Linked DNA regions of Duganella zoogloeoides. The protein of the gene in region 1 interacts with the protein of each later gene in a pairwise test. Links are inferred from orthologs where the notes say so. Each region holds a gene or a part of one and is shown on either strand. Other genes may lie near its edges.

The links.
Region 2: the proteins of SR858_RS10785 (region 1) and SR858_RS02645 interact in binary tests that used the Escherichia coli proteins (3 or more experiments, as listed by UniProt). The link is inferred for Duganella zoogloeoides from one-to-one orthologs.

What each region holds. Positions count from the first base shown.
Region 1 is NZ_CP140152.1:2,441,003-2,445,188, reverse strand. The notes cover bases 723-3,560. They hold SR858_RS10785 (FlxA-like family protein), read right to left. Parts: upstream 2,415-3,560; coding sequence 2,031-2,414; downstream 723-2,030. Other genes in these bases: dcd (dCTP deaminase), read right to left, coding at 3,315-3,560; SR858_RS10780 (class I SAM-dependent methyltransferase), read right to left, coding at 2,527-3,258; SR858_RS10790 (PrpF domain-containing protein), read left to right, coding at 835-2,034; SR858_RS10795 (sensor histidine kinase), read left to right, coding at 723-831. Outside these bases: more of SR858_RS10795, read left to right, coding at 1-722; more of dcd, read right to left, coding at 3,561-3,881; SR858_RS10770 (alpha/beta fold hydrolase), read right to left, coding at 3,936-4,186.
Region 2 is NZ_CP140152.1:585,599-589,912, reverse strand. What follows is about bases 427-3,392. They hold SR858_RS02645 (polyprenyl synthetase family protein), read right to left. Parts: upstream 2,375-3,392; coding sequence 1,478-2,374; downstream 427-1,477. Other genes in these bases: SR858_RS02635 (aromatic ring-hydroxylating oxygenase subunit alpha), read left to right, coding at 2,982-3,392; SR858_RS02640 (exodeoxyribonuclease VII small subunit), read right to left, coding at 2,371-2,637; dxs (1-deoxy-D-xylulose-5-phosphate synthase), read right to left, coding at 427-1,477. In the rest of the region: more of dxs, read right to left, coding at 1-426; more of SR858_RS02635, read left to right, coding at 3,393-4,082; SR858_RS02630 (DMT family transporter), read left to right, coding at 4,095-4,314.

The DNA of each region.
Region 1 (4,186 bases):
TATTTTTCACGTCCGATCCAGGCGCTGCGCCAGGCGTTCGACGCTGCCGCCGGCGGCGATCTGTCGCCGCGCTTTGTCAATGCCACCGGCAAGCGCGGTACCGAGCTCAACGACCTGGGCCGCGACTTCGACCGCATGACCGCGCGCTTGCGCAGCCTGATCGACGGCCAGACCCGCCTGCTGCACGACGTCTCGCACGAACTGCGCTCGCCACTGGCGCGCCTGCAGGCCGCAATCGGCCTGGCCCACCAGCAGCCTGACAAGATGGCAGCGTCGATGGAGCGGGTGGAGCGCGAAAGCGTACGCATGGACAAGCTGGTCGGTGAACTGCTCACCCTGGCCCGCCTGGAAGCGGGCGCCATCAAGGCCAGCCAGGAAGAAATCAGCATGGCCGACCTGATCGACCAGATTGCCGACGACGCCCGTTTCGAAGCGACCAGCCAGCAGCGCACCGTCACGCAGCAAGGCGAAGCCGACGTGATCGTGATCGGCCAGACCGACCTGCTGGGCCGCGCCATCGAAAACGTGGTGCGCAACGCCATCAAGCACAGCCCCGAGGGCGGCGAGGTGCAACTGCAAGTGCAGGCACTGCCCGGTGCGCAACGCCTGTCGATACGCGTGCTGGACCGTGGCCCCGGCGTGGCGCCGGCCGACCTGGACACCATCTTCCAGCCCTTCTTCCGCTCCAGCAACGCCAGCACCGAAGGCCACGGCCTCGGCCTGGCAATTGCCCAGCACGTGATCGAAGCGCATGGCGGCTTCATCCGTGCCAGCAACCGCGAGGGTGGCGGGCTGTGCGTGGAGATCATCTTGCCGGTCAAGCCGATTTGAGCCATGGATGAATCCTTCGCCCCGCGCCTACGCCACGGTGTGCTGGAATTTCCGGTCCACCACATGCGCGGCGGCACCTCCACCGGGCTGGTACTGTGGGAGCGCTGGTCACCGCAGGACCTGGCACTGCGCGAAGAACTGCTGCGCCACCTGATGGGCGTGCCGCTGGCCGGGAAAAACGACCGCAACAAGCAAATCACCGGCCTGGGACGCGGCAGCCCCACCAGCAACAAGGTGTTCTTCGCCGCGATCGAACCGGACCCGGAAGGCGATGTGCTGGTCAGCACGCTGGCCCAGCTGGCGCACAACCACGGCGCCATCGACTGGAGCGTTAATTGCGGCAATATGTCGGCTGCCCTGCAGTTGTGGGCGACCGATAGCGGCCTGGTGACTTCATCGGCGGACCTTCGGATACGCAACGCCAACACGGGCGTGAACACTGTCTCGCGCATGCAGGCGGCGCCTGACGGCAGCTTCGTCACCGCAGAGATACCGGGCGTCGATGGCGCCTACCCGGCCGTGGACCTGTTCATGCAATCGCCCGTGGGTGCCAAGACCGGTCGGCTGCTGCCCACCGGCAGCGTGGTCGATCTGATCGACGGCTATTCGGTGTCGTGCGTGGATGTGGCGGTGCCGATGGTGATCTGCGATGCGGCCGAGCTGGGCAAGACCGCGCACGAATCGATCGCCGAACTCGATGCCGACCCGGTCTTCAAGCAAACCTTGCAGCGCCTGTGGGTGGCAGCGGGCTTGCGCATGGGCTTGCGCCGGCGCGATGGCGCCCTGATGACCGAAGACGAGCTGGCGCGCAGCGAAACCATCCCCAAGATTTGCATCGTCGGCGCGCCGCAAGCAGGCGGCAATATCGCCACCCGCTACTTCACGCCGCAACTGGGGCACGCGTCGATGGCGGTGTCCGGCGGTTGTTGCCTGGCGGCGGCCGTGCTGGTGCCGGGCTCGGTGGCGCAGCGGGTGGCGCACGGCGTGCCGTCGCTTGGCAGCGCGTTTGCCGACGTGGAGGTCGGCATCGAAAATCCGGCCGGCATCCTCGATGCGACCGTGGTGGCGCGCATGGCGGCCGGGCTGCCCGAGATCCGTAGCGCCGCCTATCGGCGCAGCGCCCAGGTGCTGTTGCGCGGCCATGTGCCGTTGTACCGGGCGTCGGCGGCGCTGGTGGCCGCCGTCATGGAGCGTGTCGTTTAAGCCGTCGTATCGATGATGGAACCGAGCGTGTCGTAGCGCGACTTGGCGGCGCTGGTACTGGTGGCGGTTGCCGTGTCGGTGGTGGCGGTATCGGCGGCCGTGGCCGATGCAGCCGATGCGGCCTGCTGTTGTTGAGCCTTCTGCGCGGCCTGCGCCTGCAACTGGGCGATCTGCTGCTGGAGCGCGTCCACCTGCGTTTGCAGCAGCTTGGCCTTGGCCTGGCCCGTCTCCGAGGTATCCTTGTTCGCCTCGGTTAAATCCTTCTGCAGCGCCTGCATCTGCTTTTGCAGGTTGGCGATGGTGCTGCTTTCCGAGGATGCACTGCTTGTGCTCGAATTCGTGCTCACCGCTGCCGTGCTCGATCCTATTGCTGATACCATTTTTTACTCCTTGACGTTTCTGTTAAAGAGTTAACGGCAAAGCAAACGCGGGCCGAAGCCCGCGTCATGTAAAGCGATGTAAAGCAGCGTTAAGACCACCGGCCGCTGGCGTTTATTTTCGCAGCACCACGATCCCGGCCTGGTGCTTCGACAGCAGCACGGTAAACAAGCCGACCAAGGTGCGCATGCCGGGAATTCGCAGCAGCTTGCCGAGGCGGCTGTTGGCGGTCTGGCGGTACAAGGCAATGTAGAGATAAGAGGCATGCGGATGCACGCTGAAGTCGCGGAAGCCTGCTTTTTTGCCTGAACGGATGATCTTGGCCGGATGCATATCACGCTCGGTCGTGCCGAACTCCGCCATCACAGCGGCAGACCGGCGCGCATGGCCCAAACCAGGTTCCGAGGTAATGCAGATACCGCCAGGCTTCAGGGCGCGCCAGGCGCTTTGCAGGGCGCTCACTTCGTCCACCGCGTGATGCAGGCAGTCGAAAAACACCACCACGTCGAACTCTTCACGGAAGGAAAGCGACTCGTAGTCCGCCGCCACGAACTGCAGGTTCTCCAGCCCTTCCTTTTCCTTGAGCTGGTAACCGGCCGCAATCGCCTGCGGCACCAGGTCGGTACCGACCACGTCGTAGCCGCGCTTGGCGAACATCACGCTGGTCCACCCGGTGCCGCAGCCCATGTCGAGCAACCGCCCGCGCTCCGGCATCAAGCCGAGCATGGCGCCAAGCTCCATCAGGTACAGGCCGCATTCGGCATCGGACCAGGGCTTGTGCGTGGCGTGCTGCATGCCGTCATGGCCAATTTTCTCGAAATATTCGTGCTCGCCTTGCGTTGCCATCTGGTCGCCTGATTAATTAAAAAGCAAATTTTAATCGATTGCAGGCTCGCGCGCAGTTATGCGCGCGGCAGGGTGACGCCGTGCTGTCCCTGGTATTTGCCGTTGCGGTCCTTGTACGAGACGTCGCACAGCTCGTCGCTTTCGAAGAACAGCACCTGGGCGCAGCCTTCGCCGGCGTAAATCTTGGCTGGCAGCGGCGTGGTGTTGGAGAATTCCAGCGTCACATAACCTTCCCATTCCGGCTCGAACGGGGTGACGTTGACGATGATGCCGCAGCGGGCATAGGTCGATTTGCCGAGGCACACGGTCAGCACGCTGCGCGGAATGCGGAAGTATTCGACGGTGCGGGCCAGCGCGAACGAGTTCGGCGGAATGATGCAGACGTCGCTCTTGATATCGACGAACGAGTTCGAGTCGAAGTTCTTCGGATCGACGATGGTGCTGTTAATGTTGGTAAACACCTTGAATTCGTCGGCGCAGCGGATATCGTAGCCGTACGACGAGGTGCCGTAGGAAATGACCTTGCGGCCTTCTTCCATGCGCACCTGGTCCGGGAAAAACGGCTCGATCATGCCGTGCTCTTGCGCCATGCGGCGTATCCATTTATCGCTTTTAATCGTCATCGCAAAGTCATCCTGGGTGCTGGGAGGGCGCGGCTGCGCCGAATGGACGAGATTTTACGCGAAAGCACCGGCCTTCAACATATTTTTAGGCTGCTCCATCAGTAATTCGCCGATCATTTCTATGGTGGCGTCCGCCGCCGCCAGTGGCGTCTCCATCGGAAACAAATGCCCACCGGCCACGATGCGGAAGTGCGATCCCACCAGCGCCTTGGTGTGTTGATGGCCCGACTGGCTGGTTTCCCAAGAATCTGCGCCGCCGATAAAACCGATCGGCACCTTGAGCCCGCGGCGCAGGATGCCACCGA
Region 2 (4,314 bases), 1.9 Mb from region 1 along the record:
GCTTGATTTCGCCTTTACCGAGCGCAATGGTGGTCAGCTCCTGTTCCATCGCTGCACCGATGCCGGCGCCGCGCGGGTAGCGGATGGCGGCCGGGCCCGGATAGCGGTAGCCGGTGGTGAGCATTTGCCGGCATTCGTTTTCGTCCGACGCGGCCATGATCACCATGTTCGGGATGCAGCGCAGGTAGGCCAGGTCGTAATTGCCGGCGTGGGTGGCGCCGTCGGCGCCGACCAAACCGGCGCGGTCGAGCGCAAACGTGACGTCGAGGTTTTGCAGCGCCACGTCGTGCACCAGCTGGTCGTAACCGCGTTGCAGGAAGGTCGAGTAGATCGCCACGACCGGTTTCAGGCCTTCGCAGGCCAGGCCGGCGCCGAAGGTGACCGCGTGCTGCTCGGCGATGCCGACGTCGAAGTATCGGTCGGGATATTGCTGTTCGAAGCGCACCATGCCCGAGCCTTCGCGCATGGCAGGCGTGATGCCGACCAGCTTTTTGTCGGCAGCGGCCATGTCGCACAGCCAGTTGCCGAAAACCTCGGTGTAGGTCATCTTGGCCGGCGCCGTGGCCGGCTTGATGCCTTCGGCCGGGTTGAATTTGCCGGTGCCGTGGTACAGGATCGGTTCGGCTTCGGCCAGCTTGTAGCCCTGGCCCTTCTTGGTCACCACGTGCAGGAACTGCGGCCCCTTGAGCTGCTTGATGTTTTGCAGCGTGGGAATCAGCGAATCGAGGTCGTGGCCGTCGATGGGGCCGATGTAATTGAAGCCGAATTCCTCGAACATGGTGGCAGGCACCACCATGCCCTTGGCGTGTTCTTCCAGGCGTTTGGCCAGTTCCAGCACGGGGCCGGGCAAGACCGACTTGCCGACGTTCTTGGCGGCGGCGTAGAACTGCCCCGACATCAGGCGCGCCAGGTAGCGATTGAGCGCGCCGACCGGCGGCGAAATCGACATATCGTTATCGTTGAGGATGACCAGCAGGTTGATGTCGTCCTGCACGCCGGCGTTGTTCAGCGCCTCGAAGGCCATGCCGGCGGTCATCGAGCCGTCGCCGATGACGGCAATCGCGTGGCGGTGCTCGCCCTTGATCTTGGCCGCCTGCGCCATGCCCAGCGCGGCCGAAATCGACGTCGACGAGTGGGCGGTGCCGAAGGTGTCGTACTCGCTCTCGTCGCGCTTGGGAAAGCCCGAGATGCCGTCGAGCTGGCGCAGCGTGTGCATGCGGCTGCGGCGGCCGGTGAGGATCTTGTGCGAATAGGTCTGGTGGCCCACGTCCCACACGATGCGGTCTTCCGGCGTGTTGAACACGTAGTGCAGCGCTACCGTCAGCTCGACCGTGCCCAGGTTGGACGACAAGTGACCGCCCGTCTTGGAGACGGAGTCGAGCAGGTAGGCGCGCAGTTCGTGCGCCAGCGGCGTGAGTTGATGGTACGGCAGTGCGCGTACGTCGGCCGGTGAATCTATTTTTTCTAGCAAGTTCATTTATGCCTTCCGCTGCACGATCAAATCCGCGAGTTCGCGTAACCGCAGAGCCTTGTCTCCGAACGGCGCGAGCGCTGCGTGCGCATCGAGCCGCAATGTTTCTGCCAGCGCGCGCGATGGCTCCAGCCCCAAAATCGACACGTAGGTCGGCTTGTTGTCAGCCGCGTCCTTGCCGGCGGTCTTGCCCAGCGTGGCCGAATCGGCGGTGGCATCCAGCACGTCATCGACGACCTGGAACGCCAGGCCGATCGCGCGCGCATACTGGTCCAGCGCCGCCATCGCGGCCGCATCGAGGTCCTTGCCGGCCAGCGCGCCCAGCAGCACGGCTGCGCGCAGCAAGGCGCCGGTTTTGAGCTGGTGCATCTGTTCCAGTTGTTCCAGGGTCAAGCTCAGGCCCACGCTGTCGAGGTCGATGGCCTGGCCGCCGCACATGCCGGCCGAGCCCGATGCATGGGCCAGCACCTTCAACATGGCCGCCAGGCGCGTCGGTGGAATCAGGCTGGTGTCGGCCTCGGCCAGCACCACGAAGGCCTGCGATTGCAGCGCGTCGCCGACCAGCAGCGCGGTTGCTTCGTCGTAGGCGATGTGGACCGTGGGCTTGCCACGGCGCAGCGCGTCGTCGTCCATGCAAGGCATGTCGTCGTGCACCAGCGAGTAGGCGTGGATCATTTCCACGGCCGCTGCCGCGCGCGCCACGATGGCGGCATCGGCATCGAACAGCGCGCCGGCCGCGTAGGCCAGCAACGGTCGCACGCGCTTGCCGCCACCGAGCAGCGCATAGCGCATGGCGGCGTGCAGCCTGGTGGGCGTGGCGGTGGCAGCGGGCAGGAAACCCGATAAATCGTTTTCCGAGCCGGCCTGCACGGTTTTCATCCAGTCGTCGAAGGCGGCGGTCATTGTTCGGCCTCGGCGGCTTGTTCGAATGGCTTGAGCATGTCGCCCTCGAGCACCTTGACCTGGGACTCCACTTTTTCGAGCTGGGCCGCGCACAGCTTGACCAGCTCGGAACCGCGCGCATAGGCGGCCACCGATGCTTCGAGCGGCAGCTGGCCGGCTTCCATTTGCGCAACCAGTTGGGCCAGCTCTGCCATCGCTTCTTCAAACGAGACGTTGGCGGCGGCGGCGGTCGTTGCAGCTTCGGCAGATAATTTCTTAGACATCGTTATTCGTCGTTTTCAGACATGGTCACTCAGGTTTCAAGGCAAAAAAGCTTGCCAGGCAGTGTAGCCCGTTATTTTAGAACAAACCACCCACTCCGGTGGAACAATACGGACGCCACCCGGACGGATGACGGATTTTATCGTAATCGCCACTGTATACGTGAAGTGCATGCATTTCTTGCATTTCCCTACAAGTTGGACCAGTGCTCCCTCTGCCCCCGCCCGGTAAAAAACGGTATAATTGCCGGTTCTGTCCGAAATACTATTTTCAACTTACTTGAATTCAGGAATTTGCGGATTCTGTCTCTTCTTGGTTTGATGTATTTTAATTAAGGGGGGTTTGGATGTCCGATCTGGGTACCCACGCCAAGCTGGCGCGTTCTAACGCGCAACTTCCGGTTGACGTCTATTTTGACGAGGCGCTGTTACAGCGCGAAAAGCAGCAGTTATTCCAGAGTGGTCCGCGTTACGTCGGCCACGAACTGATGGTGCCCGAGGTCGGCGACTTTGCCACGCTCGCGGCCGAAAACGAAGGCCGCATGCTGGTGCGCAACGCCAATGGGCTCGAATTGCTGTCCAACGTCTGCCGCCACCGGCAGGCGCTGATGTTCAATGGCCGCGGCAACGCCAATAATATCGTCTGTCCGCTGCACCGCTGGACCTACGACCTCAAGGGTGAACTGATCGGCGCGCCCCACTTCGCCGAAACGCCGTGCCTGAACCTGCCCAAGACAAAGCTGCAAAGCTGGAACGGCCTGCAGTTCGAGCAGAACGGCTATAACGTCATGGAAAAGCTCAAGAACCTCTCGGTCACGAAGGATCTCGATTTCTCCGGCTATATGTTCGACCGCGTGGAAGTGCAAACGTGCGATTACAACTGGAAGACTTTTATCGAAGTCTACCTGGAGGACTACCACGTCGAGCCATTCCACCCTGGCCTGGGCGGCTTTGTCAGCTGTGACGACCTGCGCTGGGAATTCGGCCAGGACTACAGCGTGCAAACCGTGGGCGTGAACAAGGGCCTGCTCAAGTCCGGCTCCGAAGTCTACAAGCGCTGGCAGGAGCAGGTACTGAAATTCCGTGGTGGCGAGGCGCCGCCGTATGGCGCGATCTGGCTCACGCTGTACCCGAACATCATGGTCGAGTGGTATCCGCACGTGCTGGTCGTATCCACCCTGTGGCCCGATGGTCCGCAGCGCACCCGCAACGTGGTCGAGTTCTACTACCCCGAGGAAATCGTGCTGTTCGAGCGCGAGTTCATCGAGGCCGAGCACGCCGCGTACATGGAAACCGTGTCGGAAGACGACGAAATCGCCTTGCGCATGGATGCCGGTCGCAAAGCCCTGCGCGCCCGGGGCGAGACCGACGCCGGCCCTTATCAGTCACCGATGGAAGATGGCATGCAGCACTTCCACGAATGGTACCGATCCAAGATAGATTTATAAAAAGGAAACTGGATGCAATCGCTTTGGATGTTGTTCGCTAGCTTTATGTTCGCCGTCATGGGGGTGTGCGTCAAGCTGGCATCCGAAGAATTCTCCACCTCCGAAATCGTCATGTACCGCGGGGTGGTCGGCGTGATCGTGCTGGCCATCATCATCAAGTCGCAGGGCGGCAGTTTCCGCACTACCATGCCGCTGGCCCACCTGTGGCGCTGCATCATTGGTGTGGTGTCGC